3 regions of the Bacillus hominis genome follow, and region 2 is predicted to be linked to each of the others. Evidence: riboswitches for the same ligand, from Rfam matches in the RefSeq annotation. Region 2 holds a riboswitch; each other region holds the start of a gene.
The links. Region 2 has a riboswitch for thiamine pyrophosphate ahead of thiM (hydroxyethylthiazole kinase). Riboswitches for the same ligand answer to the same signal wherever they lie in the genome.
Positions count from the first base shown of each region.

Region 1 (3,205 bases), 310 kb from region 2:
ATACGTAACTAAAAGCTCCTCCCATTCTTTCTTCGTACTACGCAGTCCGTCATACGTATTTACCGCAATTGGGAAAAACGTAATTAAGACAGTGACAACAACCTTGCTCCAAATGGTATATCCAAACCATAAAACAAATAGTGGCGCAAGTGCTGTAATCGGGATTGTTTGAGAAGCTACTAATAATGGATAAAATGCTCTTTCCATCCACGTATTCGCATTCATTAACATTGCTAGCCCCACACCTAATACGACAGAAATAACAACACCTATTAAAACGACGGATAATGTTGCCGGTAAATGAACCGTAAATAATATATCTTTTAGTTTCCATATCTTCATTACGATTGCAGACGGTGACGGTAAAATGTACATCTCATCTACAATTCTTGCTCCTACTTCCCATAGAGCAAGTAAAACTCCACTTAATATGAGGGCAGGTAATAACTCCTTCAAGCGATTCATCATACGAGTACCTGCCTTTGTAACATACTAAGGAGCTCTTCTTTAAGCGCTAGCACTTCAGGCTTATATAAATCTTTTCTTGTTCGGTTACGATCAAGCGGCACAATTCGCTCAGTTAAAGTTGCTATCGGTTGATTTTCTACAACCAAAATTCGATTAGAAAGAAACAATGCTTCTTCAACATCATGAGTGATAAATAAAATTGTTTTTTCCCACTCTTTCCATTGTTCAAACAACCATTCTTGCAAAGATGCCTTCGTTAAAGCGTCCAATGCACTAAAAGGTTCATCTAACAATAATATCTCCCCACCTGTTAATAAAGTTCGGATAAAAGATACGCGTTGTCTCATACCACCAGATAAATCTTTCGGATATTTTTTCTCGTACCCTTGTAAACCAAATTTATGTAACAGTTCTTTCGCTTTTACTTGCGCTTCTTTCTTCTGTACACCTTGGCACTCTAGCGGCAGGGCCGCATTCTCAATAATCGTCCTCCACGGCAAGAGCATATCTTTTTGGGGCATATACCCTACAGGATGACTCTTTGTTTCTGTCAGCTCTATCTGTCCAGTACTTGCCTCTTCTAAGCCTGTAATAAGGCGAAATAAAGTACTTTTCCCGCATCCACTCGGTCCGATAATACTTACAAACTCTTTATCTTGTATAGAAGCATTTAATTCATCGATGATTGGTTTCTCATCATAATGAAAGGAAACATTATGAAACTGTAGTATGTTCTTGCTCCTCAAAACCCCACATCTCCTTACGATAAGCCATATCCCAGAATAAATATTCAAATCGGCTGGAATATAAGAAAATCTCCTCTAATCGGTCTAGCTCTTTCTCTGACTTTCCAACTGCCATTTCATTTAATAAATCTATTAACCAAATACAAAGGTTACCGTATTCTTCAGAACTATATCCTTGAATCCATTCACCAAAGAACTCATGATCTCTTGCTCCAGGAATATCATTTAAACGCTTTCCAATCTCCCAATAGCTCCACATACATGGAAGTAAAGCTGATATTAATTCTGCAAGTGTGCCATTTTGAGATACAGACATCATGTAATTTGTATATGCTAAATTTTTAGCAGATGGTTTTGCAGATTCCATCTCTCGTGCAGAAATACCAAGTCTTTTTGCATATTGTTTATGAATCGTCATTTCACCATTTAAAATGCCATCAATTTGCTCTGCAAATTTTGCCATAACTTGTGGATTCGTTGCCTTTACAACCCCAATTGCATATAGCTTTGCATAATCTAGCAAATATAAATAATCTTGAATAATATAGTACTGGAATTTGTCTTTTTCCAACGTACCATCCCCCATACCTACTACAAACGGATGATTATGACTTTTCTCCCAAACAGGCTGCACCGTATCAAATAATCTTTCACAAAATTTCATTTATAATTCCCCTTCCTATATATCTATTTATCTCAATAAAAAAACCACTTCTGTGTATAAGAAGTGGTTACAGCAAATAAAATTATAATTTATTCGTTGTTCCACTTCCCTTCGCTAGTATTATCTAGATCAGGTGTTGTAAGGGTTAAGGATTATTCCTCTCTCAGCACATCAAGCACCCCTAGTGGTTTCAATATGAAATTTTTAAATAAAAAAGCCCCGTTTCTATACGCAAAGAAACGGGGACTCATTGTTAGTGTCCGTATTGCTTCCCTACGCTAGCATAATCTAGATCAGGTAATAAAAAGGATCAAAGACTTAAGGTCTTACTCTCAGCTGGCAACACCAGCCCTCCTAGCAAACTATAAAATTATCACTGTCAGTATAACACCGCCATAAGACATCATCAACTGTTTTAATTTTCTTAATTGTGAATTAAATACGAGCGTGTTAAACACATATAAATGCGACCCCACAAATGATATATACAATATTTATATATGAACCTCTCTTCTAACATTATTTATTTTTATTGATTTCATATTACATTTATGTGAATACGACCAATATATTATATCTTTATACTATAATAAAATTACAACTATACAACTAGAGGAGGTCTTTATTACATGAATATGAAAGCTACAGCTTTAACAGCAACTACTATCGCAATTGCTTCTTTACTTCCTTCTATGGGAGAATCCGATATACAAACAGCGGCTGCTAAGCAACCATCTACAGTAAAAACTGGATATGTAAAAATTGACAACGTTGCACTACATCAAAATAACCATGCAGACAGTGCAATAATTGATAACATTCGATTTAATAGCCCGGTTACTATTCTTGAGACAAATCCAGATTGGTATAAAGTATCTGTTAACAACAAAACAGGCTATATGAAAAAAGATGCAATTCTCTTCAAAAAAAATGTTCAACCAAAGAATCAATATATCGTAAATGCCAACGCATTAAACGTTCGTTCTGAACCTAATACAGAGTCTTCTATTCTAGATATATTACCAAATGGTCAATTCATTACCATTCAAGGTGAACAAGGGGATTGGTACAAAATATTACATAACGGTCAAATTGGATACGTACAAAAAACATTTGTATCTAATGGATCCACACCTCTAGTAAAAGGTGTAACTGTACAAGGTTCTCCTTCTTATACTGTTGCAACACCAAAATTAAATGTACGTAGCAACGCTAGTACAAGTAGCACTCTACTTGGCTCATTACAAAGTGGTACACAAGTACAAGTAGTAGAAACGGTAGGTACTTGGTATAAAATTCGTTTTGGCACAGGATACGGATATGTAGC
Region 1 is NZ_JAUCFS010000005.1:718,882-722,086, reverse strand. It holds gene QUF93_RS06140 (ABC transporter permease) at 1-465, opposite strand, end outside; gene QUF93_RS06135 (ABC transporter ATP-binding protein) at 465-1,214, opposite strand; gene tenA (thiaminase II) at 1,183-1,878, opposite strand; TPP riboswitch at 1,968-2,071, opposite strand; TPP riboswitch at 2,132-2,244, opposite strand; gene QUF93_RS06125 (SH3 domain-containing M23 family metallopeptidase) at 2,508-3,205, shown strand, end outside.
Region 1: another riboswitch for thiamine pyrophosphate. It lies ahead of tenA (thiaminase II); the one in region 2 lies ahead of thiM (hydroxyethylthiazole kinase).

Region 2 (3,205 bases):
AGGACGGGAAGGTCATGAAAGAAGGTCCAACAAATGAAATTATTGATAAAGCTGTTTTAAAAGATATTTATGATATGGACATCCATATAGAAGAGATATCTGGAAATAACATTTGTATTTACTTTTCATAAGAGAAAGTTATTTTTGATAGTGTAAATGCACTATCGATTTAAATAATTTAAAAAAATTTATTGAGGTGATTGAAGTGAAAAAATTAGCGATGCTACTATTAACTTTCATGCTTGCTATCGTCGCTGTGGCATGTAGCAATAATGCTTCTACTGACAAAAAGACAGAAGCTAGTGAAAGTAAAACGAAAGAGATTACAATTAAACACAAATTAGGTGAAACGAAAGTTAAAACAAACCCTAAAAACGTTGTAGTATTTGACTTCGGTTCATTAGATACATTAGACAAATTAGGTGTAGAAGTAGCTGGTGTTCCACAAAAAAATGTTCCTGAATACCTTTCTAAATACAAAGATAAAAAGTATACAAACGTTGGGGGCTTGAAAGAGCCAGATTTTGAAAAAATTAATGAAATGAACCCAGAATTAATTATCATTTCTGGAAGACAATCAGATTCATATAAAGAATTTGAAAAGATTGCTCCAACTATTTATGTAGAACAAGATACAAAAGATTACATGAAATCATTTAAAGAAAACACAGAAATGTTAGCAAAAATCTTCGATAAAGAAGATGCAGCGAAAAAAGAAATTGCAGCAGTTGAAAAAGATGTTAAAGCATTAAATGAAAAAGCTACGAAAAGCGATAAAAAAGGTTTAATCCTTCTTGCGAATGATGGTCAAGTAAGTGCATACGGTCCGCAATCTCGTTTCGGTATTATTCACGATGTATTTGGTGTAAAACCTGTTGACACAGAACTTAAAGCAGATACACATGGTAATAAAGTTTCATTCGAATATATTCTTGAGAAAAACCCAGATTACATCTTTGTAGTAGATAGAGGCGCTGTTGTTGGCGGAAAATCTTCTGCAAAACAAGTTGTTGAAAACGAAATCGTTAGCAAAACAAATGCTGCGAAAAACGGTAATGTAGTTTACCTTGATGCAAACTACTGGTACCTATCTGGTGGCGGACTTGAGTCTGTATCAGAAATGGTTAAAGAAGTATCAAAAGGTCTAAAATAATTATAAAAAGAGTGATAGGATGAGTTTCCTATCACTCTTTTTATCTCGCTATTTGCGGGAAGTAAAACTCCCACCTCAAAATTCAGCTGGAGCAAAGAAGTTAGGTGGGAGTCTGGCTGCCCGTAACGCCCGATTGGTGAAGGCTAATAATGAACAAAACCCCCACTGATTAAAGTTTCACTTTATATGGAAAAGTAAAGAACTTGTTATTTTACTAGAATAAGAGTAGACTTTGAAGTAGATGAATAATAAACACATGGGAGTTTGTGGATGCAAACTGAGAGTATGACTAATCCGTCATTGACCATTTGAACCTGTTGGATAATGCCAGCGTAGGGAGAGTGTAAAAGCACATGTTCAGGCACTTTGCGTACGCAAAGTGCCTTTTTGTGTATCTCCCATCATTATAGTTAGGAGATGAATTGAATGAATGTACAAGAAATTAGTAAAGTCGTGGAATTGGTGAGAGAGTCTAATCCACTCGTGCATAATATTACAAATATTGTTGTAACGAATTTTACAGCAAACGGATTGTTAGCATTAGGAGCATCGCCTGTAATGGCGTATGCAAAAGAAGAAGTAGCAGAAATGGCTAGCATTGCAGGAGCTCTTGTTTTAAATATGGGTACACTTCGTCCTGAAGAGGTAGAAGCGATGTTACTTGCTGGTAAATCAGCAAATACGAATGATGTACCAGTATTGTTTGATCCAGTTGGGGCAGGAGCAACTTCTTATCGAACAGAAGTTGCGAGATATATTCCAGCTGAAATCGATTTAGCTGTTATCCGCGGAAATGCAGCTGAAATTGCTAATGTTATTAATGAGAAATGGGAAATTAAAGGTGTAGACGTTGGTACTGGAAATGGTAATGTTGTAAATATTGCAAAACAGGCAGCGGATGAATTAAATACAGTTGCGGTAATTACTGGAGAAGAAGATGTTGTTACAGATGGAGAGCGAACTATTCTTATTCGAAATGGCCATCCTATTTTAACGAAAGTTACTGGAACAGGTTGTTTACTAACTTCTGTAATAGGAGCATTTGTAGCGGTAGAAAAGGATTATGTAAAGGCAACAGTAGCCGCATTAACATTCTATGGAGTAGCAGCAGAAATAGCGGCTTCGAAAACAGTAGAGAATGGACCAGGAAGCTTCCAAATTGAATTTTTAAATCAGTTAGCGAATACAACTTCAGATGATATTGAGAAGTATGGAAAGATTGAAGTTATACAGTAAGGAGGGGAACTAGATGTCGCGTATTACAATGGATGAAATGTCTAGGTTATTACCAGTATATTTTATTATGGGAAGTAACAATTGTACGAAGGAGCCACTACAAGTATTGAGAGATGCACTAGAAGGTGGTATAACAATTTTTCAATTTCGTGAAAAGGGAGAAGGGGCTTTAACGGGAGAGAAACGTATTGATTTTGCGAAAGAACTACAATCGCTTTGCAAGGAGTATGGTGTATCATTCATCGTAAATGATGATGTAGAACTAGCTCTCGAGTTAGATGCAGATGGCGTGCATGTTGGACAAGATGATGAAGGAATTACATCTGTTCGTAAAAAAATGGGAGATAAAATTATTGGAGTATCTACACATACAATTGAAGAAGCACGCTGGGCGATTGAAAATGGAGCCGATTATTTAGGAGTTGGTCCAATCTTCCCGACGAGTACGAAAAAAGATACGAAAGCGGTTCAAGGAACGAAAGGTCTAAAGTATTTTAGGGAACAAGAGATTACAATACCGATCGTTGGGATTGGTGGTATTACAATTGAAAATACAGCGTCGGTTATAGAAGCGGGTGCGGATGGTGTTTCAGTTATTTCAGCGATTAGCTTAGCGGAATCTGCGTATGAAAGTACGAAGAAATTAGCTGAGGAAGTAAATAAGAGCTTGTAGAGGCGCAAAATGAGTTATTTCGTTTATCCCGCTATTTACGGGCAGCCCGATTGGTGAGGGCTAATAATCAGTGGGGGATGAACAAAACTCCCACTGATTAAAGTTTCACTTTATTTAAACAAACGTTTGATTAAAAAAGCACA
Region 2 is NZ_JAUCFS010000005.1:412,102-415,306, forward strand. It holds gene QUF93_RS04545 (iron ABC transporter ATP-binding protein) at 1-131, shown strand, start outside; gene QUF93_RS04550 (siderophore ABC transporter substrate-binding protein) at 206-1,153, shown strand; TPP riboswitch at 1,400-1,509, shown strand; gene thiM (hydroxyethylthiazole kinase) at 1,580-2,389, shown strand; gene thiE (thiamine phosphate synthase) at 2,403-3,062, shown strand.

Region 3 (3,205 bases), 2.1 Mb from region 2:
TAGAAAGTGTAAAAAGAGCAAGAACGATTCACACTTCTACGTTAGATCAAGCTGTTCTGTTTCAATATTTACATGAAGGATATTTTGAAAAATATTTAAAAAAAGCAAGATCTGTTTATAAGAAAAAATATGAGTTAGCTGTTGAGGCATGTAATCAGTACATTCCGTTTAAAAGAATGACTGGAGATGGTGGACTTCATTTATTTATAGAGTTAGAAGAAAAAATTAATGCCCGCACACTTTTACAAAAGTGTTATGAGAAAGGCGTAACGTTTTCTCCTGGAGATGTTTTTTATTCTGATGGAGGAGGAGTGAATACCTTCCGATTAGGCTTTTCACGTTTGAAAGAAAAGGAAATAGTTAGCGGGATTCAAATAATTGGTGACACATTAAAAAATGAAATTTGGAGATGAGAAGATGAGAATTGGCGTTATTATGGGAGGAGTATCCTCTGAAAAACAAGTATCAATTATGACTGGGAATGAAATGATTGCACATTTAGATAAGAGTAAGTATGAAATAGTTCCAATTACGTTAAATGAAAAAATGGATTTAATTGAAAAAGCGAAAGACATTGATTTTGCATTGCTAGCATTACACGGAAAATACGGAGAAGATGGGACAGTTCAAGGAACGCTTGAGAGTTTAGGTATTCCATATAGCGGCAGCAACATGTTATCTAGCGGTATATGTATGGACAAAAATCTTTCAAAAAAGATTTTGCGTTATGAAGGAGTAGAAACACCAGATTGGATTGAACTTACAAAAATGGAGGATCTAAAGCTTGAAGAGTTAGATAAGCTAGGATTTCCGTTAGTGGTAAAACCAAACTCTGGCGGCTCGAGTGTTGGAGTAAAGATCGTCAATGATAAAAATGAATTAATCTCTATGCTAGAAACTGTATTCGAATGGGATTCTGAAGTCGTAATTGAGAAGTATATAAAAGGTGACGAGATTACATGTTCAATTTTTGATGGGCAACAGTTACCTATCATTTCAATTCGACATGCTGCTGAGTTCTTTGACTACAATGCAAAATATGATGATACTAGTACAGTTGAAGAAGTTGTAGAACTTCCAGCTGAAGTACAGGAACGTGTAAATAAAGCGTCACTGGCTTGTTATAAAGTATTAAAATGTAGTGTTTATGCAAGGGTTGATATGATGGTGAAGGACGGAATTCCATATGTAATGGAGGTTAATACATTACCAGGGATGACACAATCAAGTTTACTGCCAAAAAGTGCAGATGCGGCTGGAATTAATTATAGTAAACTATTAGATATGATAATTGAAACTTCATTAAAAGTAAGGAAAGAAGAAGGTTTTTAAGATAATTGTACAATTAAAACTTTTGATAGTTCCACGAAGTATGCTATGATAATTACAATACGACAACTAAATATTTATCCACTAGGGGGGCCTTTTATAGGCTGAGATCAAATGGAATTTTGAGACTCTTAGTACCTGATCTGGTTAATGCCAGCGTAGGGAAGTGGGAAAGACAAGATATTTAATGCATAAATTAATATCGTCTAATTCACTTTCTTTACGCCTGTAAAGAAAGTTTTTTTATTTTACAGCTTTAATATATGGGATAAATACTTATGTTTTATAAACTATTGGAGGGATTTAAATGACTTTTTCACAATCATTACGTAAAGAAGTAGATTCAATTTGGGAAGCAAGTTTTAATCACCCTTTTGTAAAAAAACTTGGCGAAGGAACGTTAGATTTAGCTAGTTTTCGTTATTATGTGCTTCAAGATTCGTATTATTTAAGTCATTTTGCTAGAGTACAAACGTTAGGTGCTGCAAAGGCTCTTGAATTAGAAACGACGGCTCGTATGGCGCATCATGCACAAAATACTTATGAAGCTGAGTTATCATTACATGAGAATTTCGCAAAAAAATTAGGGATTACGAAAGAAGAAAAAGATAATTTTATTCCTGCGCCAACTGCATATGCATATACATCTCATATGTATCGTGCAGCTTATGAAGGGCATTTAGGAGATATTATTGCAGCTATTTTACCTTGTTATTGGTTATATTATGAAATCGGTGAACGTTTAAAAGTGTGTCAACCTGAAGAGCCAATTTATCAAGAATGGATTTCTGCTTATGGATCTGATTGGTTCCGCACGTTAGTTGAGGAACAGATTGCTCGATTAGATGCTATAGCTGAGACAGTAACAGAGGCAGATCGTAATCGTATGAAACAGCATTTTATTATTAGTAGTCAATATGAATATTCATTTTGGGATATGGCTTATACATTAGAAAAGTGGCCAGTGAATACTGATGTAAAAGATGTAATTGGATAAAGAGTAGAGGTATTGCTATACATAGGTATAGACAATACCTTTTTTTATAGTTTTTTGATGATCAAGACAAATGAAGAAAGGAAGTAAGAATTATATGGAAAAATTACGGTTATTAACATTGTTGTATTCATTTGCAAAATCAAATGATTCGATTTCAAAGGTAACAATTACGTCGGTAAGGGTAGGTATAACTTGATCAATATCGTTTTTTATAGCTCGAAATGCAGATTCTATTGTGTTTGGCTCAGTCTGTCCCGTGATTCCGGTAGGCCCAGTATCGCCAGTCGGTCCAGTGTTGCCAGTGGACCCGGTAACACCTGGGGGTTACATAGGTGGGAGTGTAGGTCCGATTGAACCTGGATTTAATGCAGCGGAGGATAAAAACTTGTCCAATATAATTCACCTCTGAAAAATTCGTGTTACTAATAGTAAAGGCAATGATAGAGCAAAGCGAAATGGACAAGCGATTGTATATGTGGAATTTAATAAAATAGTGATTTTAAAAAGACTACTACCTCAGTTTCTTATGTGAGTAGTAAAGTGACTTCCATTATTCGTGGTTTAAATGAAGTGGTATTGGTTTTAACTCGACCTCAAATAATTCACTTTCAAGTTCATTAAGTGCAAACATTGATACAGGGTATGGAGATGTATTAGACAAAACTTGTGATGAAATAGATTCTCCTGATGATGAGAAAAATGTAACAAACACTTTTGAAAGTGGAGGGACCATAATGATTACACGGTCAGTTTTTTGTAACGTATTAACCAACTCCAAAATTATATAGTTTTATAAGAATTTAAAACTATATTCGATAAATATGCGGATATTTTTATTAATGCTTTTCCATTAGTGAATGGAGAAAATTAATATTCATT
Region 3 is NZ_JAUCFS010000005.1:2,483,165-2,486,369, reverse strand. It holds gene pdxR (MocR-like pyridoxine biosynthesis transcription factor PdxR) at 1-413, shown strand, start outside; gene QUF93_RS15295 (D-alanine--D-alanine ligase) at 418-1,332, shown strand; TPP riboswitch at 1,406-1,511, shown strand; gene tenA (thiaminase II) at 1,637-2,326, shown strand; gene QUF93_RS15285 (exosporium leader peptide-containing protein) at 2,651-2,719, opposite strand; gene QUF93_RS15280 (hypothetical protein) at 2,877-3,104, opposite strand.
Region 3: another riboswitch for thiamine pyrophosphate. It lies ahead of tenA (thiaminase II); the one in region 2 lies ahead of thiM (hydroxyethylthiazole kinase).